DNA from 3 places in the Lysinibacillus sp. KU-BSD001 genome. Region 3 is predicted to be linked to each of the others. Evidence: riboswitches for the same ligand, from Rfam matches in the RefSeq annotation. Region 3 holds a riboswitch; each other region holds the start of a gene.

Region 1 (5,752 bases), on a different contig from region 3:
CAGAAGCAGCAGACTATCTTCACGTAGCACAGTCAGCGATTAGCCGACAAATCGCAAATTTAGAAGATGAACTAGGAACACCGCTTTTCGAACGAATTGGGCGCAATGTTAAATTAACACCAATCGGTAAAATTTTTTTAGAACATGCAATTACCGCGTTGAAGGCAATTGACTTTGCTGCAAAGCAAGTGGAAGAATACTTAGATCCAGCAAAAGGAACAATCAAAATCGGTTTCCCGACAAGTTTAGCAAGTTATGTATTGCCAACAGTCATTTCTGCCTTTAAAAAGGAATATCCCGATGTATCTTTTCATTTGCGACAAGGTTCGTATAAATTTTTAATCGAGGCTGTCAAAAATCGAGAATTAAATTTAGCTTTTTTAGGTCCGCTTCCGCCAAAAGATGAAGCGATTACGCCAACCATTCTGTTTAGTGAGAATATCCATGCACTATTACCAGCAAATCACCCCCTTGCCAAAAACGAGCGTCTTAACTTAGTAGATTTACGTAACGAAAATTTTGTTTTATTCCCAGAAGGGTATATTTTGCATAAAGTAGCTGTGGAAGCATGTAAATCAGCCGGTTTTGTCCCAAAGATTACATCTGAAGGAGAAGATATGGACGCATTAAAAGGGTTAGTGGCAGCAGGTATCGGCGTGACGTTATTACCTGAAAGCTCCTTATCTGACTCGACACCACGCTTTACCGTAAAAGTCCCAATCGCATTACCTGTAATCCGTCGAACAGTTGGTGTCATTTCCCCAACGAACCGAGAACTCGCTCCATCTGAACAAGTATTTCTACAATTTGTTACAAACTTCTTCTCTCGTTTAACACAATTTCAATAATGACGTACGTAGGGTGATTTCCTAGGAAATATTAGCGAACTGCGCTTAGAAAAACGCAATTTACGACAAAAAATCCCGAGGTTTTGATATTAACCTCGGGATAAATCATTTTATTATTCAGATACAGGTACGACTGCGCCGCCCCACTCTTCAAGAATGAATTCTTGAATTGGTTCAGAACGTAGTACTTCTACTAAGCGAGCAATTGCTTCACTGTCTTTGTCTTCGCTACGAACTGCGATGACGTTTACATATGGAGACTCAGAACCTTCGATTGCGATTGAATCTTCAAGTGGATTGATCCCAGCATCGATTGCAAAGTTAGAGTTGATAACTACTGCATCTCCTTCACCTTCTTCATAGTATGTTACTAATAATTCAGGTGCAGAGCTTGCATCAATTACTAATTTTTTCGGATTGTCTACAATATCATCGATCGTTGCAGCTGTTTTGTCGATATCCTCTTTTAATGTGATTAATCCTTGTGCTTCTAATAATTGAAGAATACGACCTTGGTCAGATACTGAGTTTGAGATGATAATTGTAGCTCCATCTGGTAGCTCGTCTAATGATTTATATTTTTGAGAGTAGATACCGATTGGCTCAATATGAATCCCACCAGCATTTACGAAATCATAGCCCTTTTCTGCGATTTCAAGCTCTAAATAAGGGATATGTTGGAAATAGTTCGCATCAAGATCACCTGACTCTAAATCTTGGTTTGGCATAATATAGTCTTGATATGGCTTAATCTCTAAATCGATACCCTCTTCTTCTAAAATCGGCTCTGCTTCTTTTAAAATTAATTCATGTAAACCATTTGAAGCACCAACAACAATTTTTGTATCTTCTGCTGTTTCCCCAGCATCATTTGTTGCTGTATCATTTGTTGGTTTTTCGTCATCAGAACCGCAAGCTCCTAATGCAAGTGCTAATGATGGTACTGCTAATAATGATAAATACTTTTTCATGTGTTGAAACCCCTTTTCTTTATCTTATATGTCTTTTTATAAAAACGGCTGTTGCCGATACTACCTTATCGCTTGTCTGTACGTGCTGTAATCGCATCGCCAATCCATTGAATCACAAATACAATTACTAAAATAATAATCGTTGACATCAACACTACGTCATCACGACTACGCTGGAACCCTTCGATAAACGCCAAGTTCCCTAAACCGCCTGCTCCGATAATCCCTGCCATCGCTGTGTAACCAACAAGCGCAACAGCTGTTACGGTAATCCCTGAAATCAGTGCTGGTAAACTTTCTGGAATAAGCACTTTAACAATAATCGTGGATGTTTTAGCCCCCATTGAACGAGCTGCTTCAATAACGCCTTTGTCGATTTCACGTAACGCAATTAATACCATACGTGCGTAAAATGGTGCAGCCCCAATGATTAATGCAGGGAGCGCTGCGTTCGTGCCACGAATTGTGCCAACTAAAAACTTCGTAAATGGAATTAATAAAATAATCAAGACGATAAACGGAATCGAACGGAAAATATTCACCAATGACCCCGTTAAAAAATGAACGATTTTATTTGCCCACATTTGATTCGGACTCGTTAAAAATAATAAAACCCCAATGGCTAACCCTAAAATAAGCGTAATAACTGTTGAAATGGCTGTCATGTAAATCGTTTGGTATGTTGCCTCATACATCGTTTCCCATTTTACATTCGGAAATAATTGACTAAGCATGTTCAATCACCTCCGTCTGAATCTCATGCTGCGATAATATGTTTAGTGCTTGTTGCACTTGCTCTTCTGTGCCATCAATATGCACAACCAATGTCCCGTATGGACCACTTGTTGTATGTGAAATCGAACCATGTACAATATTCACATCGACGCCGTATTCTTTAATGACTTGCGAAATGACCGGCTGTTCGGTTGCTTGTCCTACAAATGTCACTTTCACAAGCTTCCCTGTAGGGTAGTTGGCTAAAATTTGCTCAATCGATTCTTTTGTTTCATTTGTACCGGACACTTGTGAAACGAATTTTTTTGTAATTGGGGCTTGTGGGTTTTGGAAGACGTTTAATACTTCGCCAGCCTCTACTACCTTTCCAGCTTCCATGACAGCGACACGATGACAAATTTTGCGGATAACATGCATTTCGTGTGTAATCAATACAATCGTTAAACCAAGTCGCTTATTAATATCTAATAACAGCTCTAAAATCGAATCCGTTGTTTCTGGGTCAAGTGCAGATGTCGCCTCATCACAAAGCAATACTTCCGGATTGTTGGCAAGCGCTCGTGCAATGCCGACACGTTGCTTTTGACCACCTGATAGTTGTGAAGGGTACGCTTTGTCACGCCCTGCAAGACCAACTAAATCGATTAACTCTGCCACACGCTTTGCGCGCTCATCCTTTGGTACACCTGCAATTTCTAATGGGAACGCAATATTTTCTTCCACTGTACGCGACCATAGAAGATTAAAATGTTGGAAAATCATGCTAATCTTTTGACGCGCTGCACGTAGCTTATTGCCTGAAATCGCCGAAATTTCTTCACCATTCACCACTACCGAACCTGTTGTTGGCTTTTCTAAACCATTCAACAGGCGAATCATCGTACTTTTACCAGCACCACTATAGCCAATAATGCCGTATATTTCGCCTTTCTCAATCGCTAAGTTTACATTGTCAACAGCTTTTAGTTCACCATTTTTGGTCTTGTAAACCTTTGTTATATTACTTAACTCAATCATAATAAACTCCTTCTACATGAAAAAACCTTCCTACTAATATAGACAAGCAGAAAGGTTTTCGCACAATTTATACGTTAACCGCTCTCTCATCTTTCAAAGCAAAACTTTGAGTGACTTGGCACCTTTTCACAATTGTGATGGTTGCCGGGCTTCATAGGGCACTTCCCTCCACCGCTCTTTATAAGAGTAACGTTATAAAATTTATTTTATGCATGTAAATGTACCATGACTATTAATTGTCCGTCAATTGTTTTTTAACATTTCATACAAATTTAGTACGGATTGAAATGCGTACACTTTTTGGACAATTTTACCGTTTTTAACGATTACTAAACACGGCACACTTTCAATTTCATAGTCATATGCTAGGTCTTCCATATAATTTAAATTTGCTTTACCAAGGGGTAATGTGGGCAGTAACTCTTCCACCACATTTAACATTTTAGATGCAACAGCACATGTACCGCACATCGGTGTATATAAATAAAAAGCGGCCATCTCTTTTTCGTTTATGATTTGCTGCCACTGTTCTTTTGTCCAGTCTTCCATCTGCTCATCCTATTTCACTTTGAATTTAGCCGCTTGTAAAATATCACGCACGACACTACTTGGTGCCTCGGCTACACCATTAAATGGCACAGGTAATTCAAGTTGCACAGCCTCGCTATATGTTCGGCGCATAATTTTTCTTAAATAATCCCCTGATTTATCGCGATCAAAAAAGGTAAATAGCTCAATATCTTCGTATGGTTCAAGTAAATCGATTAATGCTTCTTCGTCGATTGTGCCATTTGTACACAAAATCAATACTTGCTCAGCAAGAAGGGGTGTGATTTTTAATTTATCAGAGCGACCCTCTACGATTATACACTTTTCAATCATTCAATTCTCCCCCTACGTCGAAAAAAACGCCAAAATCCATACTAGATTCAGGCGCTTCTTTGTATTATTCAGAAATAAACTCTTCGTATGCTTCTGCAGTTAATAATTCTTCCACTTCTGCTTCATTTGAAAGTTCAACCACAATCATCCAAGCATTTTCGTATGGAGATTCATTAACGAATTCTGGGTTATCTGATAATTCGTCGTTTGCTTCTACTACTGTACCAGATACTGGTGAATATAATTCAGAAACTGTTTTTACTGACTCTACACTACCGAACGGTTCGTTAATTGTTACTGTATCGCCTACTTCTGGTAGCTCAACGAATACAATATCACCAAGTTCGTTTTGTGCAAAATCCGTAATACCAACGCGTACTTTATTGCCTTCGATTTTTACCCATTCGTGTTCTTTTGTGTAGCGTAAATCTTTAGGAATACTCATGAAAATCCCTCCAACAAAATGTATAAATCTCTTTCAGTTTGACATATTTCAGTAGTAAAAACAAGGTTGTAATCAGCCTATTTCCACGTTTCTGAGAAGTCAGACTCCTTGAAACCAAGCGTAACTTTTTCACCATCTGTCACAACTGGACGTTTAATTAACATCCCATCAGATGCAAGCAAAGCTAATTGCTCTTCTTCGGACATATTTGCTAATTTATCCTTTAAGCCTAGTTCTTTATACTTGTTCCCTGAAGTATTGAAAAACTTCTTTAGTGGAAGGCCACTTTTCTTATAGAGTTCTGTTAATTGTTGCTGTGTTGGCGTTTGTTCAACAATGTGTATAGATTCGTAAGCGACATTGTTTTCTTCTAGCCATTTTTGTGCCTTTTTACATGTCGTACATTTTGGATATTGAATAAATTTTAATGGCATGTATGTAGCTCCTTTTATTGTTATCTTCTCTTCTATTGTATAAGATTTCCTAGCCGAATGCTAAAAAAAGAACTAAACGACATGCCTCGCTCCAGTAAATGAAGCGTCCCCCGCTCTATTATCATATTCATATGTAGCAAAGAGCGACAAAACGAATTGTAAACTGTTCAAATCAATAAAAATCCGGATGTTTTTAGCATCCGGATTTTATACCTTACACTACGTACTTTTCAGCTTCAATCAGTTTTGCTGCTGCTTCGCGTTTTTTCGGAATTAAGTTGTAAGGGCTATTGCGTGTTAATTTACGAAGAGCTGACAACATCATACGACCATTGTCGCCTTCTACTGAAGCAAGTAATGTATCTTTTGCTTCTGCTTCAATAATGGCAAACGCTTCTTGACAGAAGATTTGTGTGTAAA
Region 2 (5,752 bases), on a different contig from region 3:
AATTGGCACCTTAAGATTTAAGGTGCCAATTTTTGTTCTTTCGTCTATTTGTGTCGCATATACAGTATTGTTTATGTCGTTAGGTATAGGTCTAAAGTATTTATATAGCACTTTTTGGAAATTAAAAATGAATAATAGTTCTTTCTGTAGATTTATATAGGACAAATTGATGGGAGACTAATTCCTTAATTTGGAGTATAAATAAAATTTCCGCTTGTATCAGCGCATAAACATAGTAATCTTTAAAAGGGGTAATTTAAAAAAGTGAAAGAAGCGTGATTCAATGTTTTTTAAAAAGACATTACATCAAGAACGCATCAACATCGATTTATTTCAAGTAAAAATTCAAATAGACAAACATCCAAAACTAAAACAACAGCTAACTATGTTAAATTTAACGGACGTGGATTTAAAATATTTATGTGCCTTTCAACCGTATGTTGAAAAAAATATTAATGAAATTGTGAATCGTTTTTATGATGTGCTCGGAATGAATCCTGGTCTCATTAAAATTATTGATGATCATAGTACAGTTGAACGGTTAAAAATAACGTTGAAAAAGCACATATATGAAATGTTTTGTGGTGTCATCGATGAATCGTTTTTCCACAAGCGTGAGCGTATTGCACGTGTACATGTGCATATCGGCTTACCGACACAAAGTTATATTGCAGCTTTTCAAACGTTGAATCTTTCTTTTATGGAATATATAAAACAATATATCCCGCATACGGAAGATCAGTTTCAAACGTTATTAGCTGTTTCAAAAATCTTGAATTTGGAGCAACAGCTTGTATTAGAAGCATTTGAAGCGTACGTAGAAGAATCGAAAAATGCGGTAAATAACCAAAAAGCAGCAGTAGGTCATGCGATTGTGGAATCAGCAGAAAGTTTAGCGGACATTGCGCAACAAACGAATGCCTCCTATCAACAGTTAAATGTGCAAACAGAAGAACTCGTAGCCTATGCAAAGCGCACAAATGAAATTTCATGTGCAACAGAACGGCAAGCCATTGAAGGGAAAGACCAAATGCATGCTCAATCCGCGAATATGATGACGATTGCTTCTTCTGTCGATGAAGTAGCACGTGATGTGCATCGTTTAACGGATATGACAAAGCAAATGGAAAACATCATGGCGATTGTTACAAATATCGCTAATCAGACGAATCTGTTAGCGCTGAATGCCTCGATTGAAGCGGCGCGTGCAGGCGAGGCTGGCAAAGGATTTGCTGTCGTGGCCAATGAAGTGCGAAAACTGGCAGAGCAAACGAAATCTTCTATTGATACAGTAGGGAATTTATTGAACGATACAAATGAACGGACGGAAAAATTGGAGCGTTCTCTAGCACGAATTCAGCAAGACGTTCAATTTGGTGAAGAAGACATGCGACAAACAGAGCAAAAATTTGCGCATATTTTATGTTCCATGAGTGAAACGAAAACCCAAAATGGTTTAATTGAGCGAAAAATTCAAGACCTTTGCAGTGTCATTAGTCAACTTTCAATTGCTTTTGATGCAGTTACGAACTCGGCAGATAAACTAGTTTGTATTTCACAAGAATTGAACGAATAAAGTATTCTCCGCTATTTGGGGAATACTTTTCTTTATTTTGTAATACAAAGCGCCGTTATTTGCTCTTAAAAAGGTTTATACTGTATGTAGGATATTTCTACCGTATAGGAGAGGTCAATATGAAGACGATAGTAGTTGTTGGAGGCGGCATTACAGGGTTATGCACGATGCATTATGTGAAACGCCAAATGAAAGAAAAGAACATAGAAGCGAAGTTAGTTTTGATTGAGCGCAATGAATACTTAGGTGGTAAAATTCATTCTACGCACGAGGACGGCTTCATTATGGAAACAGGCGCCGATTCGATTGTTGCGCGTCATCCAGGTGTGTTGGAGTTGGTTCGTGAGTTAGGGTTTGAATCAGAGCTTGTCTACAATGAGACAGGCATTTCCTATATTCATACAAATAATGAACTGCACGCAATTCCTGCAGGTTCTACGTTCGGCATTCCAATGAGTATCGAGTCCTTACAAGCAAGTACGTTGATTTCGGATGAAGCGAAGCAGCGTGTGTTACAAGATGCAACGATGCCAAATACAACGTTTACGAAGGAAAGCTCGATTGGGGCGTTTCTTGAACACTTCTTAGGAGAGGAAATTGTACGGAAGCAAATTGCTCCTGTACTTGCCGGTGTGTATTCAGGGGACTTATATCAACTTTCCCTTGCTTCGACATTACCGTATTTAGTCGACTATAAAAATGAGTACGGCAGTATTATGAAAGGCTTTGAAGCAAACCGTGAGCAGTTTGAAAAGGCGGCCAATAAAAAATTCATTTCATTCCGCAATGGGCTATCGGCCATCATCGATCGGTTAGAAGAAAGTTTACCTGACGTAACATTTATGAAAAAGGCAGAAGTGCATAGCGTAACAAAAATGGGCGATCAATATGAAATGGTCGTAGGAGACGAAACGATTGTAGCCGATATTGTGGTATTAGCTGTGCCGAACGAAACGGTACGTGAAGTGCTGAAGGATGAAGGGTTGCAAGTGAGCTTAAATAAATTCACAACCGCTTCGGCCATTACACTGTATGTCGGTTTTGATGTACCAGATAGCGTATTACCAGCGGACGGAACAGGCTTTATCGTCTCACATAATAGCGATTTAGTATGTGATGCTTCTACTTGGACGAGCCGTAAATGGAAGCATACATCGGCTGACGGGAATTTGCTCGTACGCCTATTTTATAAAAATGTAAATCCACGCTATGCAGAACTCGCAGCAATGACCGATGAGGAACTTGTAGCGGTAGCACGGAAGGATATTGCACTTAGTCTCGGTATTCAGGATGAGCCAACTGTTGTCAAGGTAACAAAGTGGATCGATCAAATGCCACGCTATGACTTAGCACATCATGACGCCTTATCGGTTGTCGTGTCAGATTTAGCGCAGCGCTACCCAAATGTACTACTTGCGGGTTGTTCTTATTTTGGTGTGGGGATTGGTGCGTGCATTCAAAATGGGAAGCATACAGCCGAGCAGATTGTCGCGATTCTATAAGAAATAATGCATGAAAACGTTTACTATCGCAAAACGTCTTGACGTTCGTTGCATATAACGTTATGATTCTTTTAATTATTGACAAAATTCATATATTTTCTTATCGAGAGAAGCGGAGGGACTGGCCCAGTGAAGCTTCAGCAACCAACAGTAGTCAGGTGCTAAATCCAGTCGGCAAATGCCGTAAAGATGAGAAGGAATGACGATTTTATAGCCTTCTTATACAAAGAAGGCTTTTTATTTTATGGAAAAATAACTGAAAAATTGTGCAATTCAGTATAGAGAAAAGAGGGGCATAGATGGGGTTACTTGAAGCTTTACAGACGCGTGTATTAACGGCAGATGGTGCGATTGGGACACTGCTTTATTCATATGGGTTAGATTATTGCCATGAGGAAATGAATGTCACAAGACCAGAAATAGTAGAGAAAATTCATGAGCAATACATTGAAGCAGGCGCAGATATTATTCAAACGAATACGTACGGCGCTAATGCCATTAAATTAGCACGTTATGGCTATGAAGGTCGTGTGCAAGAGTTTAATGAAGCAGCGGTGGCAATCGCTAAAAAAGCAGCTGAAGGTAAAGCCGTCTTTGTACTCGGAACAATTGGTGGTATTCGTGGCATTCGTAAAAGTGATGCGACGTTAGCCGAAATTGTGACGGCCATTGAAGAGCAGGCCAAGGTGTTACTCGCTGGTGGGATCGATGGCATTTTACTAGAGACATTTTATGATTATGAAGAAATCCAAGCCGTTGTGCAGACAGTTCGTGCATTAACAGATTTGCCGATTATTGCCCAAGTATCGATGCATGAACCAGGTATTTTACAGGGGGGCATTGCACTTGGGGATGCACTGAGTCAGCTTGAAGCACTAGGCGCAGATATTGTTGGTAGTAATTGTCGCTTAGGACCATTCCATACGATTCAAGCATTTGAAAAGGTGAATTTACCGGAAAGAGCTTATTTGTCTGCTTATCCAAATGCCTCGCTACTAGATGTTGAAGATGGCCGTGTCGTGTATGAATCAGAGGCCGATTATTTCGCACGGGCAGCAGAAGAGCTAGTGAAGCAAGGGGTACGTTTAATCGGTGGTTGTTGTGGCACAACGCCAAAGCATATCGAGGCAACGAAAAAACGTTTAGCCAATAGCCAGCCAATTACAGAAAAAGCGAAAAAGCCTGGGACAGTTGAATTTGTTCGTTCACCAGAGCCACGTCAGTATGAACCGCTTCATATGAAAGCAAAACGTGAACGTTCTGTGATTGTAGAGCTAGATACACCACGTCACCTTGAAATCGAAGGGTTTATGAAAGGGGCAAAAGCGCTTTATGAAAACGGAGCAGATGTTATTATGATGGCGGATAACTCACTCGCTTCACCCCGTATTAGTAACATCGCGATGTCGGCTATTTTGCAAAATGAAGGGGTACGTGTTCTTCCGCATTTAACGTGCCGTGATCGTAACTTAATTGGCTTACAGTCGCATTTAATGGGGCTTGATGCACTGCAGCTACATGATCTTTTAGTCATTACGGGCGACCCGACAAAGGTAGGGGATTTCCCAGGAGCAACAAGTGTATATGATGTGTCATCGATGGAGCTAATGTCACTCATTAAACAGTTAAATGAAGGGATTTCATTTTCAGGGAAGCCACTTCGTAAAAAAGCCAACTTCTCGGTTGCGGGTGCCTTTAATCCGAATGTGCGTGTCGTAGCACGTGCTGTAGACCGCTTGGAGAAAAAGCTGGAGCATGGCTGTGATTACTTTATTTCGCAACCCGTGTATTCAAAGGAAAAAATAATTGAAACTTATGAGGCGACGAAGCATTTAGAGGCACCCATTTATATTGGCATTATGCCAGTGACAAGCTTTAGAAGTGCAGAATTTTTACATCATGAAGTGCCGGGCATTAAGTTATCAGACGACGTTCTAGCGCGTATGGAAGCGTGCGGTGAAGATAAAGAAAAGGCGACGGCAGAAGGTGTAGCCATCGCAAAAGAACTATTAGATACAGCATGTCAATATTTCAATGGTATTTATTTAATTACACCATTTTTACGATACGATATGACACTTCAATTGTTGGATTATGTCAAAGAGCTAGATGCAAAAAGAGAAGGAGTACAAGTAAATGCGTAACCACCCGATTTATGAACAACTAGAAAAGCGAATCCTCATTATTGATGGTGCGATGGGGACGATGCTACAAAATGAAAACTTAACACCGGAAGATTTTGGCGGCGAAGAATTAGATGGCTGTAATGAAAACTTAGTCATTACACGTCCGGATGTGTTAAAAAAGATTCACCGTGCTTATTTAGAAGCCGGTTCAGATATTATTTGTACAAATACATTTGGTGCGACACCACTTGTATTAAATGAATATGATTTAGGCGATAAAGCGGATGAAATTAATACACGTGCGGTCGAATTAGCGAAGGAAGCGGTAGCGGAGTTTTCCACACCAGAGTGGCCACGTTTTGTGGCGGGGGCAATGGGACCAACGACGAAAACCTTATCGGTTACAGGCGGGATTACATTTGAAGAGCTAGAAGAAAACTTTTATCAGCAGGCGCGAGCACTTGTCCAAGCAGGATCTGATTTAATTTTACTGGAGACGAGTCAGGATATGTTGAACGTAAAAGCGGCAACGATTGCGATGCAGCGCG
Region 3 (5,752 bases):
TTCGTGAAGTGTATGAGGAAACACAAGTAAAAGTCACTGATGCCAAATGGTTTGCGTATTATATCGTACATGACGAAGTACCATTTTGTAAGGCCGTTTTTACAGCGCGTGTGGAAGCGATTGAGACGTTCGTAGGTGAGTTCGAAACCGTTGCAAGGCATTGGTTAACGGAAGAAGAATTACGAGCGCATCCTAATTTAAGCTTTTATATGCGTGATGATGGCATGAAAAAGATGTTACAGGAAGTGAAAACACATGTGCGACAATGGTAAAATAGCATCCATGCGCAAATATCCATCTCCGAATCCTACTATTCGGCTAGATGAAATTACATACTGGTCTTGTGGGTTACGGGTCAAAGGATTACTAGCAAGACCGACCAATATAAAAAATCCAGAAGCCATGTTATATTTACGTGGCGGCTTACAAACAGTCGGAATGGTGCGACCTGCACGAATCGCTCAATTTGCGCAACAAGGTTTTATTGTATTTGCTCCTTATTACAGAGGAAATCGCGGTGGTGAGGGACGAGATGAGTTTGCTGGTAATGATCGATTTGATGCGGTGTATGGAGTAGATGTATTAAAGCAATTTGTTACGTGCAAGCAAGTGCATGTATACGGTTTTTCGCGTGGCGGCTTAATGGCAATGTGGACAGCAATTTTACGTGATGATATTGCCTCTGTTGTAACGTGGGCTGGTGTATCTGATGCCGCAGCAACCTATTGGGATCGTGTTGACATGCGTAGGGGACTTCGGCGAATTATTGGTGGTACACCAAATAAAGTACCTGAGCGTTATGAAGATCGAACGCCGCTTTATGATGTAGATCAAATTGATGCGCCAGTGTTAATCATTCATGGAACGAGTGATCAACATGTGGATATAGAGCATGCATATCAATTGGAATTTTGCTTGCAAGATGCTGGGAAGCTTGTAGAAACGTGGTATTCTTTCGGGTTAAAGCATCATTATCCACCTAAGCTAAATCGAGAAACTGTGCAAGCGCTTTGTCAATGGATGAAGAAAAAAGCAACTTCTTAGTGAGGTTGCTTTTTATTGCTTTCTGGCGCTATTTCTAAAATAAATAAAAAACGGCTATGCACAATTATTGCATAGCCGCATCTATGATATAAAGTTTAAAAAAACGTTATGTCACTCGTAATAAGAAATTAAGCTAATGGGCCGCCTTTTTTCACGATTGCTTCGTCAACATTTGTGAATTTTTTGAAGTTATTGCTAAATAACTCAGCAAGCTCAGCTGCTTTTTTATCGTATGCTGCTTTGTCAGCCCAAGCATCACGTGGGTTTAATACTTCTGTTGGAACGCCTTCAACAGCTACAGGGATGTTTAATCCGAATACGCCATCTTGAATTGTTTCCACATCGTTTAATTTACCTTCGATAGCAGCGCGAACCATTGCACGTGTGTAAGAAAGCTTCATACGAGAACCTACGCCGTACTCGCCACCAGTCCAGCCAGTGTTTACTAAGAATACTTGTGAACCGTGCTCGTCAATTTTCTTCCCTAGCTGATCAGCATACACTGTTGCTGGAAGTGGTAAGAATGGAGAACCGAAGCACGTAGAGAATACTGGTTCTGGCTCTGTTACGCCACGCTCTGTACCAGCTAATTTTGAAGTGAAACCACTTAAGAAGTGATACATTGCTTGCTCTTTTGTTAATTTAGAGATTGGAGGTAACACACCGAAAGCATCCGCAGTTAAGAATACGATTGTTTTTGGGTGACCTGCAACAGATGGTGTTACGATATTTTCAATGTAGTCGATTGGATACGCTACACGAGTGTTTTCAGTTAATGAGCCGTCATCGTAGTCACATACACGTGTTTCTGGATCAACTACTACGTTTTCTAAAACAGCACCGAATTTAATAGCGTTGTAAATTTCTGGCTCTTTTTCGGCAGAAAGGTTGATTGTTTTTGCATAACATCCGCCTTCGATGTTGAATACACCATTGTCAGACCAACCGTGCTCATCATCACCGATTAATTTGCGGTCAGCGTCAGCTGATAAAGTTGTTTTACCAGTACCAGATAAACCAAAGAATAATGCTACGTCGCCAGCTTCACCAACGTTTGCAGAACAGTGCATTGGGAAGATACCTTGCTCCGGTAATAAGTAGTTCATAATACCGAAGATGGATTTTTTCATTTCACCAGCATACTCCGTACCACCGATTAAAATGATTTTCTTTTCCATTGACGTAATGATGAAAGTCTCAGATTGTGTACCATCAACAGCAGGATCAGCTTTGAAAGATGGAGCTGAAACGATTGTGAAATCAGCTACATGAGCAGCTAATTCTTCAGCTGTTGGACGGATGAATAATTGATGACAGAAAAGATTATGCCAAGCATACTCGTTTACAACTTGAATTGATAGCTGAGAGTCTTTGTCAGCTCCTGCAAATCCTTTGAATACGAATAACTCGTCTTTCTCTTTTAAGTAGTTAACCACTTTTACGTATAGGTTGTCGAAAATTTCAGCTGAAATCGGTTGGTTTACTTTTCCCCAATCAATTTTATCCTTTGAACCTTCTTCTTCGACCATATACTTATCTTTAGGTGAACGACCTGTATATTTACCAGTTTCAGCACGTAATGCGCCGTCAACTGTTAATGTAGCTTCACCGCGTGAAGTTGCTTTTTCAACTAATTGTGGTACAGAAAGTTGTACTTGTACATTTGTCCCGCTTAATAAATCCTTCAGTTCGTTGTTGATTTCTACTGAATTCATCGATTAAATACCATCCTTTTTTATATAGTTCCCTTAGATAAGGGCAGTTTATTCTTAATTCAAAAATAGTATAACACATTGCTTTTAATAATCTATACTAATTCTTAATTTATTTTGTGAATTTTTTATAATTCCTAAAACGATTATAAAACGTTTGACATAATAAAACAAATTTCGTAATATGGGAAATTGAACGGATACTCTTATCCCGAGTTGGTGGAGGGTCAAGGCCCGATGAAGCCCGGCAACCTGCAATACGTATAAACGTAACGTGTTGGTGCCAACCTGATGCAAGGACATATTCCTTGAACGATAAGAGTGAAAGGTAACGAAAAGTTAATTCCTTTCGCTCGCTGAATGAGTGAAAGGGTTTTTTGTTTTTATAAGAAAAAATTCAGTATATGGAATTTTTTCATTATTATAATGCTTTTCTAAATCCTCGTGTAAAAGTTAGCAACGGGCTTGAGTTTCAATCCGTACGGGTAGACTTACATGGGTAATGAGTACCGTATCAATATTGCGTCTTTGCGCAGGGCAATTATTAGGAGGAAAACAAATGACAAACCGTCGACTGTTTACATCAGAAAGTGTAACAGAAGGGCATCCAGATAAAATCTGTGACCAAATTTCAGATGCTATCTTAGATGCGATTTTAGCCGCAGATCCTAATGCACGTGTAGCGTGTGAAACGACTGTCACAACAGGACTTGTATTAGTATCTGGTGAGATTACAACTTCAACGTATGTTGATATTAAAGGCATTGTGCGTGATACAGTAGCAGAAATTGGCTACACACGTGGTAAGTACGGCTTCGACGCTGAAAATTTAGCTGTATTAGTTGCAATTGGTGAACAATCACCTGACATTGCACAAGGTGTGGACCAAGCACTTGAAGCACGTGAAGGCTCAATGTCTGACGAAGAACTTGAAGCAATTGGTGCTGGTGACCAAGGTTTAATGTTTGGTTATGCATGCAATGAAACACCAGAGCTTATGCCGCTGCCAATTAGCTTAGCGCATAAATTAGCACGTCGCTTAACAGAAGTACGTAAATCTGGAGAGCTATCATATCTTCGTCCAGATGGTAAAACACAAGTAACTATAGAATATGATGAAAACAATACGCCTGTACGTGTGGATACAATTGTATTATCTACACAACACGATGAAGATATAACATTAGAGCAAATCCAAAAAGATGTAAAAGAACTTGTGATTCATGCAGTTGTACCGGCGGAGTTAATTGATGACAATACAAAATACTTCATCAACCCAACTGGTCGTTTCGTAATTGGCGGACCAAAAGGAGATGCTGGTTTAACAGGCCGTAAAATTATCGTGGATACATACGGTGGTTATGCTCGTCATGGTGGCGGTGCATTCTCTGGTAAGGATGCAACAAAAGTTGACCGTTCAGCAGCATATGCAGCGCGTTATGTAGCGAAAAATATTGTAGCAGCTGGTTTAGCAGATCGTGCAGAAGTACAACTTGCATACGCAATTGGCGTAGCGCGTCCAGTATCAATCGCAGTTGACACATTTGGCACAGGGAAAGTAGAAGAAAGTAAAATGGTAGAATGGGTACGCGAATTATTTGATTTACGCCCAGCAGGCATTATTCAAATGCTTGATTTACGTCGTCCAATCTACAAGCAAACAGCGGCATATGGTCATTTCGGTCGTACAGATTTAGATGTACCATGGGAAAAAACAGACAAAGCCGAGCTGTTACGCGAAAAAGCAGGATTATAAACCATACCATTTCTTTGCAGGGAATAAGGTAAAAGCCGTCACAAATGTGGCGGCTTGTTTTTAATTTAAAGTGAAAAAGTTAGAGGTATTTATTATACAAATATTAAAATATGGTATAAGTTCTATTTAGTGGAGTGGTTGATAAAAGGGCCTTTCTCTATAAAGGCTCTTTCTAAGGAGTAGATGCTAAATTAGAAAATTTTCTATTTATATAAACAGATGCGGTAATTTGTCATTGCTATTATAAAATAACTAATAGTGTAAAAAATAAACAGGGTAAGGTTGGTAATGAACTAAGCTCTCCTTTATAATAGAGAGCATAGAAGGAGAGGAAATTATGAATATAAAAAAAATCGGCTTAATACTAGCGACAGCAATTGTTTTAGTAGCTGCGATCATCTATGGTGGTACATATGGAACGGTTCAGCAAATCGAAATCGATAATACAGCCATTCAATTAGAAATTGACGGTTTTAAATTAAAAGAAGTGACAGTTTCTCAGGAAGAAAAAATTCATTCATCTGATCACACTTCTATCTATAAAGTAAGACAAGGTATTTTTCTAGCAGGGACATTAAAAATTGTCGAGAAAGTCATAGATAATGGCGATAAGGTCTTGTTTTTTGAGTTTATCAATGCGAGTGGCAAGCAAATGGATTTACCAGTTACTTTAACGGTTAAAGGAACAGATCGCTATGATAAGTTCGATATGATGGCAAAGGCGTATGTATCCACAGATGAAGCTTATTGGGGAGATGTGACGACCAATGTGAAAGGAATTTATAATGTATATACAGCAAATGATTTAACGAAATCAATGCTACTTTCCCATAACTATGTATCTAAAAAAGTTACTGAAGAAAATGATACTGGAAATGTTTCAAAAGTACGACAGTTAATAGAAGAAAATCAGTTTGGAGAAGTCGAGCAATTAGACGGAGCATTAGTCATTCCTTTCTCAATGAAGACAACGGCTAAAAACGATATTTCGGAAAGTTGGATGATGATTTCAGCAGAGCCGCTTTTTGAAAATGAAAGTAATGCAACAGCATATAAAGAACAATCGAATGCAGAGCAGCACAGCTCCATAAAATGGTTAACAATAAATGGTGCGATGTCAAAATTACATAAGGATACTGAGCCAGCTTTGGAAAATGTATACGGCAGAAACGTATTCAATATGGCGAATGATGCGATTTTAGAGCGCTATCAAGAAACAGAAGAACGCTTCTACTACAAT

What was found. A riboswitch is a leader RNA that binds a small molecule or an ion and turns the genes downstream of it on or off. The one in region 3 is predicted to bind S-adenosylmethionine.
Region 1: another riboswitch for S-adenosylmethionine. It lies ahead of AAGS61_RS14520 (methionine ABC transporter ATP-binding protein); the one in region 3 lies ahead of metK (methionine adenosyltransferase).
Region 2: another riboswitch for S-adenosylmethionine. It lies ahead of AAGS61_RS18120 (bifunctional homocysteine S-methyltransferase/methylenetetrahydrofolate reductase); the one in region 3 lies ahead of metK (methionine adenosyltransferase).

What each region holds. Positions count from the first base shown of each region.
Region 1 is NZ_JBDQZI010000010.1:75,343-81,094, forward strand. Features, by position in the region: gene AAGS61_RS14505 (LysR family transcriptional regulator) at 1-848, shown strand, start outside; gene AAGS61_RS14510 (MetQ/NlpA family ABC transporter substrate-binding protein) at 962-1,819, opposite strand; gene AAGS61_RS14515 (methionine ABC transporter permease) at 1,885-2,553, opposite strand; gene AAGS61_RS14520 (methionine ABC transporter ATP-binding protein) at 2,546-3,571, opposite strand; SAM riboswitch class I at 3,655-3,758, opposite strand; gene AAGS61_RS14525 (thioredoxin family protein) at 3,815-4,120, opposite strand; gene AAGS61_RS14530 (hypothetical protein) at 4,130-4,453, opposite strand; gene gcvH (glycine cleavage system protein GcvH) at 4,518-4,898, opposite strand; gene AAGS61_RS14540 (arsenate reductase family protein) at 4,976-5,332, opposite strand; gene AAGS61_RS14545 (acyl-CoA dehydrogenase family protein) at 5,547-5,752, opposite strand, start outside.
Region 2 is NZ_JBDQZI010000016.1:37,596-43,347, forward strand. Features, by position in the region: gene AAGS61_RS18105 (hypothetical protein) at 1-14, shown strand, start outside; gene AAGS61_RS18110 (protoglobin domain-containing protein) at 284-1,576, shown strand; gene hemG (protoporphyrinogen oxidase) at 1,696-3,078, shown strand; SAM riboswitch class I at 3,176-3,274, shown strand; gene AAGS61_RS18120 (bifunctional homocysteine S-methyltransferase/methylenetetrahydrofolate reductase) at 3,378-5,222, shown strand; gene metH (methionine synthase) at 5,215-5,752, shown strand, end outside.
Region 3 is NZ_JBDQZI010000003.1:14,027-19,778, forward strand. Features, by position in the region: gene AAGS61_RS05375 (NUDIX domain-containing protein) at 1-272, shown strand, start outside; gene AAGS61_RS05380 (alpha/beta hydrolase family protein) at 256-1,044, shown strand; gene pckA (phosphoenolpyruvate carboxykinase (ATP)) at 1,173-2,759, opposite strand; SAM riboswitch class I at 2,960-3,078, shown strand; gene metK (methionine adenosyltransferase) at 3,316-4,512, shown strand; gene AAGS61_RS05395 (hypothetical protein) at 4,850-5,752, shown strand, end outside.